Regions from separate parts of the Hydrogenophaga sp. L99 genome, predicted to be linked through region 3. Evidence: predicted binding sites of a transcription regulator. Region 3 holds the regulator's gene; each other region holds the start of a gene.
What was found. The regulator sigma-54, encoded in region 3, starts transcription at its own class of promoters, with help from an activator protein. The targets are predictions, from matches to a motif close to TGGCANGNAANCTGCTTT.
Positions count from the first base shown of each region.

Region 1: AC4QBL_RS18185 (pilin) is a predicted target of sigma-54. The motif match lies at 711-728, and genes of this name have one in related genera.
Region 2: glnK (P-II family nitrogen regulator) is a predicted target of sigma-54. The motif match lies at 725-742, and genes of this name have one in related genera.

Region 1 covers NZ_CM178972.1:3,803,955-3,806,218, forward strand. The annotation lists gene AC4QBL_RS18175 (putative adenosine monophosphate-protein transferase Fic) at 1-462, shown strand, start outside; gene AC4QBL_RS18180 (hypothetical protein) at 463-585, shown strand; gene AC4QBL_RS18185 (pilin) at 782-1,297, shown strand; gene tfpZ (TfpX/TfpZ family type IV pilin accessory protein) at 1,378-2,157, shown strand.
Region 2 covers NZ_CM178972.1:3,539,311-3,541,574, reverse strand. The annotation lists gene AC4QBL_RS16990 (YifB family Mg chelatase-like AAA ATPase) at 1-499, opposite strand, end outside; gene glnK (P-II family nitrogen regulator) at 824-1,162, shown strand; gene AC4QBL_RS16980 (ammonium transporter) at 1,194-2,264, shown strand, end outside.
Region 3 covers NZ_CM178972.1:4,116,779-4,119,042, reverse strand. The annotation lists gene AC4QBL_RS19680 (THUMP domain-containing class I SAM-dependent RNA methyltransferase) at 1-118, opposite strand, end outside; gene rpoN (RNA polymerase factor sigma-54) at 250-1,926, opposite strand; gene lptB (LPS export ABC transporter ATP-binding protein) at 2,144-2,264, opposite strand, start outside.

The sequences.
Region 1 (2,264 bases), 310 kb from region 3:
ATCGACTTCTCACCTCCCCCTTACGACCTTGGCTATCTGAAGCGCATCCACCAGCGGTTGTTTGCCGATCTCTATGACTGGGCGGGCGAACTGCGTAGCATCGACATCGCCAAGGGCGGCACCCGCTTTTGCAACATCCATCGCATGGAGCCTGAATCCGCGAAGCTCTTCGAGCGCCTGCGAAGGGCGCAGTGGTACGAGGGGTTTGAGCGCATGGAGCTGGTCAGGCTGGTGGCGCAACTGTTCGGTGATCTCAATGTGATTCACCCGTTCCGCGAAGGCAACGGCCGCGCCCAGCGCATCCTCTTTGAGCACATCATCATCAACGCAGGCCACCAGATCAGCTGGTGGGAGGCAGAGCCCGGTGAATGGGTTCAAGCCAACATTGACGCAGTGCTTTGTGACTACCGCGCACTGGAATCAATTTTTGAGCGATGCATCGGTCGAGGCATTGAGGAGTGATTGACCCCAGCCCGGGCTGCGGTGACCCAGGGGCAACAGCGCGTCGACGCCACACCCAGCCACGCCCAAGACCTGTGCCACGACATCCGCTGGCTCAGCGCCGGCATGGTGTTTGAGTTGTGACAAAACTTGTCTGTGCGGCCTGATGTGACAAGTTTTGTCACCCCAAAACGGCGGGGCAAGACACAAAATGTCACCCGCAAGTTCTAAACCGTGAAAAAGGCCGCGAAAACAGCGTCATTTCAGGTTGGCACGGTCCCTGCTGAATAGAACCCGTAACCGACCCAACCCTGTTTTTTCCCTTCCAAGGAGTTTTCAAATGAAGCGTTCCATGCAAAAAGGTTTCACCCTGATCGAACTGATGATCGTGGTGGCCATCATCGGTATTTTGGCTGCTGTGGCTCTGCCTGCTTACCAGGACTACACCGTCCGTGCCCGTGTGTCAGAAGGCTTGGTCGGTGCATCAGCCGCCAAAGTGAACGTTCAGGACATCCTTGCTTCCGGCAACCCTTCGTCAGATGCGCTTGGCTACTCTGTCGGCTACACAGCGCCTACTGCATCGCGCAACGTTGCCGCTATCGCTATCGCTCCTGCGACCGGCTTGATCACGATCACCACGACTGCGGCTGCTGGTAACGGAACGCTGACGATGATGCCCTACTTGGGCGCTGCACTTCCTGGCGTGGCATTGCCTGTTGGCACCGCAGCATTCACGCCTCCTGCTGATTCAGTGCGGTGGCGCTGTGCAGCTGCAGGCGTAGTCGCAGCCCAGCTGGCTGTCGGCCAAGCGGCTGGTACCTTGCCTGCTCGTTTCGCTCCTTCTGAGTGCAAGTAAGCTAATTTGAGCATTGAGCTGAAAGAGAGCGCTTCGGCGCTCTTTTTCGTTGCTGTTTACATCCAGTCAATTGCGTCCAGATGAACCTTGCCCTTCGACTCAAACCGGCTCTTGGCGCCGCATTCAAGCACCTATTACTCAGCCTGCTGCTGGCTGGGATCGTTGCTGCGCTGGTTTTTGGCATGTGGTACCCGAGCCCCTACGGTCAGTTGGCGGGGGGGCAAGGGCTGTTCTGGCTGATCGTGATCGTCGACGTGGTCTGCGGGCCGCTGCTAACCCTGGTCATTTACGATCTGAAGAAGCCGCGTGCCGAGCTGGTTCGCGACATCGGTCTGGTGGTGCTGATCCAACTCGCGGCACTGACCTATGGGCTAAACAGCCTTGCACAGGCGCGACCCGTTTGGCTGGCTTTTGAGAAAGACTCGTTTCGAGTGGTCAGCGTGCCCGACATAACGCCCGGAACCCTGGAGCTTGCGCCTGAGGCATTGCGCTCGCTCAGCCTCACAGGCCCCAAACCGCTGGGGGTGCGCCTCGCGCAAGGCACGGACCCCGATTTCTTGGCGAATGTCCAACAGTCCATGGCGGGTAATTACGCTGCCTTTCGCCCAGACCGCTGGGTGCCTTACAGCGACCAAGCCGCCGAGGTGGCCCGTGTTGCAAAACCTTTAGCCGCCCTTCGGGCCCGATACGCTGATCAAGTGGACTTTATTGACGGCGCTGTAAGGCACAGTGGTCGAGCAGCCGACGCATTGGGGTATCTGCCATTGATGTCTGAAGACCGTTCCGACTGGGTGGTTTTGGTGGACCGCACCACCGGAGAGCCCGTAGCTTATTTGCCGTTGGACGGCTGGGATAACTGAGGTCTGGCAGAGCCTTTTAAACAATCGGGATCAGATTCCAATTGATTGATTCTCAAGCCCAAGAAACAATCGGGGAAAATTGGGGTCAGATTCTAATTTTCCATGAA
Region 2 (2,264 bases), 580 kb from region 3:
GGCGGGCACGGTGCACCTGGGCTTGCGGCACCAGGGCGGCTTCTTCGGCGCTGCCCGGTGGCAGCACCAGCCGGGTTTGCGCGGCGGCTTCGGTGTCAGCGGCGCGGTGCAGCGCCAGGCTCATGGCCAGCGCGCCGCGCACCGGGCGCAGCTCACCGCCCAGCGACAGTTCACCGGCAAACTCCCAGCCCGCCAGCCGCGCGGCGTCCAGCTGGCCGCTGGCGGCCAAGATGCCCACGGCAATCGGCAGGTCAAACCGCCCAGAGTCTTTGGGCAGGTCGGCCGGCGCCAGGTTCACCGTGATGCGTTTGTTGGATGGAAATTCAAGCCCCGAATTGGCAATGGCCGAGCGCACGCGTTCGCGTGCTTCCTTCACCTCGGTATCGGCCAGGCCCACCAGGGTGAAGCTGGGCAGGCCGTTGGCCAGATGGACTTCAACCTGGACTGGCCGCGCTTCAAGACCCAGCAGTGCGCGGCTGTGCACCAACGACAGACTCATGTGAATTCCTCCCTGTTTCGGTGCATGACCCGGGTTGAACGGCCCCGAAGGCCCGTTTCCGGTATTGCACTGTTTTGGTGCGCACGTCTTTGGTGTGACACCCGCCGAGCGTGGCAAAGAGTTTTCATGATGGCACAGGGGCGGCCTTCGGCCTGCACACGTCTGGGGGATGGAGGTGCTTTTGCAACACATGGCGACCTGTTTTTGGCCACAGGCGTGCAAAGTTGGCACGGTCCATGCTTGGGTGTGAATGCAACCGAATCCAACCCGTGGTGTGGGCCAGCCGGCCTGATCACCCTCCTGATCTAGAAGAGGAATCACAGCATGAAAATGGTCTCCGCCATCATCAAGCCGTTCAAACTGGACGAAGTGCGCGAAGCGCTCTCCGGCATGGGCGTGCAAGGCATCACCGTTACCGAAGTCAAGGGCTTCGGCCGCCAGAAGGGCCACACCGAGCTGTACCGCGGCGCGGAATACGTGGTCGATTTCCTGCCCAAGGTCAAGATCGAGGCCGCTGTGTCCGACGACCTGGTGGACCGCGTGATCGAAGCCATCGAAGGTGCTGCACGCACCGGCAAGATCGGCGACGGCAAGATTTTCGTCACCTCGCTGGAACAGGTGGTTCGCATCCGCACCGGTGAAACCGGCAAAGAAGCGCTCTGATCACCGCCACAGTTCAAGAAAGATCACGGACATGAAAAAACTACTTGCAACCCTGTTGTTGGGCATGGGTCTGGCCTTTGGCGGTCTGAACGCCGTGGCCCAGACCACCGAAGCGCCGGCTGCGGTGACCGCACCGGCTGATGCAGCGTCGGCCGCTCCAGCCGAAGCCGCACCCGCTGCAGACGCCCCTGCCGTTGAAGCGCCCGCTGCTGCGGTGGCCGCTGAAGCGCCTGCCGCAGAAGAAGCCAAACCAACCGTCGACAAGGGCGATGTGGCCTGGATGATGATTTCCACCGTGCTGGTGATTTTGATGGTCATCCCCGGCCTGGCGCTGTTTTATGGCGGCCTGGTGCGCAGCAAAAACATGCTGTCGGTGCTGATGCAGGTGATGGTGGTGTTCTCGCTGATCACGGTGCTGTGGGCCATGTACGGCTACAGCCTGGCGTTTGGCGGCGAAGGCCTGATCATCGGCAACCTTGACAAGGTGTTCCTGATGGGCGTCACCATGGATTCGCTGGCCGCCACGTTCACCCCCGGTGTGGCCATCCCCGAGTTCATCTTCATTGCCTTCCAGGCCACGTTTGCCGGCATCACCTGCGCGCTGATCGTGGGCTCGTTTGCCGAGCGCATGAAGTTCAGCGCGGTGCTGCTGTTCTCGGCCATCTGGTTCACCTTCAGCTACCTGCCAATTGCCCACATGGTGTGGGGCACGGGCGGTTACCTGCTGGACAAAGGCGCGTTGGACTTCGCTGGCGGCACCGTGGTGCACATCAACGCGGCCATGGCTGGCCTGGTGGGTGCTTACATGCTGGGCAAGCGCATTGGCTACGGCAAAGAATCCATGGCGCCTCACAGCCTGACGCTGACCATGGTCGGTGCCTCACTGCTGTGGGTGGGCTGGTTCGGTTTCAACGCCGGTTCCAACCTCGAATCCAACGGTGGCGCCACCCTGGCCTTCATCAACACCCTGGTGGCCACCGCCGCTGCGGTGCTGGCCTGGTGCATCGGTGAAGCGCTGGGCAAGGGCAAAGCGTCCATGCTGGGTGCGGCTTCGGGTGCGGTGGCTGGCCTGGTTGCCATCACCCCGGCCTGCGGTTCGGTG
Region 3 (2,264 bases):
CGCCCACACCGCCACGCGCCTTGAAGGCCAGCGGCTCGCCGGTGATGCGCTGCACCTCTGCGGCCAGGTAATCCTCTACGCCAGCGGCGCAAGGGAGAAAAAGTTTGAGTTGGTTCATAACAAGTTACTTCGGCAATGGCTACAGAGCATCTGGTGCGTTGACCCCTTCCAGCATGCCCCACGGAACCGCCCTTCGACAAGCTCAGGACGGGCCGCTGGGGTGGCGGTGACGCGAAGCGGCGCGGGGGGTTACAAGCTCTTTCGCAGGTTCGCGGGCGCAATGCGCAGCGCCTCGCGGTACTTGGCCACGGTGCGCCGCGCGCATTCGATGCCCTGCTCTTTGAGCAGGTCGGAGAGCTGGTTGTCAGACAGCGGTTTGGCCGGTTCTTCGGCCGCAATGAACTGCTTGAGCAGCGCACGCACCGCAGTGCTCGACGCGTTGCCACCGGTTTCGGTGCCCAGCGACGAGCCAAAGAAATACTTGAGTTCGTAAGTGCCAAACGGCGTGGCCATGTATTTGGCGGTGGTCACGCGGCTGATGGTGGATTCGTGCAGGCCCAGCTCGTCGGCAATTTCGCGCAGCACCAGCGGGCGCATGGCGAGTTCGCCGTGCATAAAGAAGTTGCGCTGGCGCTCCACAATGGCGCTGCTCACACGCAAGATGGTGTCAAAGCGCTGCTGGATGTTTTTGATGAACCAGCGCGCTTCTTGCAGGCGCTGCTGCATGGCGGCGTGGCCGGCTTCGCCGCTGGCGCCACCGTCGCGCCCACCGCGGTTGCCGCGCATGGCGTTGGCGTACACGTCGTGCACGCGCAGGCGCGGCATCACCTCGGCGTTGAGCTGCACTTTGAAGCCCCGCCCAGCGCGGGTCACGAGCACATCGGGCACCACCACGTTGCGCTCCACGTCGACAAAACGGCGGCCGGGCTTGGGCTCCAGCCGCGCGATAAGGCCCAGCGCGGCGCGGGCGGTTTCGTCGTCAATGCCACACAACGCACACAAGCGCTTCACGTCGCGCTTGGCCATGAGCTCCAGCGGCTGCTTGCAAATGGCCAGGGCAGCGCGGGCCTCAGGGCTGTTGCGCATTTCCTCGATCTGCAGGCGCAGGCATTCGCCCAGGTCGCGGGCGCCCACGCCAGCCGGCTCCATGTGCTGCAGCAAATGCAGGGCCATGGTGAGGCGCTGTTCGAGGGCTTCGCGGGCCTCCAGCTGTTCCGGGTCTTCCCCGGTTTCCGGGTCGGCCGTCAGCACACCGGGGTTGGACAGGCTGAGCCAGGCGGTGGCCAGGTCGGCCAGCGTGTCTTCCAGGTAACCGTCGTCGTTGAGCGACTCGATCAGGAAATAGAGCGCGGCGCGGTCTTCGTCGCTCAGGCGCAGGCAGCGCGCCTGGTCGTGCAGGTGGTCTTGCAGGCTGACGGGCACGCGCGCCAGGTCGGCCGCAGTGGCGGTTTCGTCGTCGTCGCCCGAGCCGCTGTTGCGGGGCGGTGCGTCACCACCCCACTCGCTGTCGTCGGGCGCCATTTCCACGGTGCCGTCGCCTTCCCAGCTTTCTTCCACCGGGGTGGCACCGTCCAGGCGGCCTTCCAGCTCATCGCTTTGCGCGCTGTCGGTGGTGCTGTCGCTGGAGGACACGCGCTCAGACACCAGGCCGTCGTATTCGGGCGCGGACGCCACCGCCTCGGCCCCAGCCTGTGTGGCGTCGGTGATCTGCTCACCCGCGCTCACCGGTGCGTCGGTCTGCTCCAGGCCAAACGCTTCGCGGTCGGCGATCTCGTCGGTGCGCTCCAGAAACGGGTTTTCGTCCAGCATCTGCTCGACTTCCTGCGCCATTTCCAAGGTGGACAGTTGCAGCAAACGGATGGACTGCTGCAACTGCGGCGTGAGCGCCAGGTGCTGCGAGACGCGGAGGGACAGGCCTTGTTTCACAGGCCGCCCCCCCGCCGCGCTGCGCGCGTCCCCCCCAGGGGGGCGCACCCTGGGACCGGCAAAGCCGGATCCGCGGGTGCCCTGAATAGCGGCGCCTCACTCGCCCACCGTGGCGTGGGCGAAGTGGCCGGGTCAGCCGCCGGGCCGCCCCAAGGCAGGCCCAGCCCCCTTGGGGGGCAGCGACCCGCGCAGCGGAGGAGCGTGGGGGCTTGTTTCATCACATCCGGAAATGTTCGCCGAGGTACACCCGGCGCACATCGGCGTTTTCAACGATCTCGGCGGGCGTGCCGCTGGTGAGCACGTGCCCCTCGTTGATGATGTAGGCACGGTCGCAAATG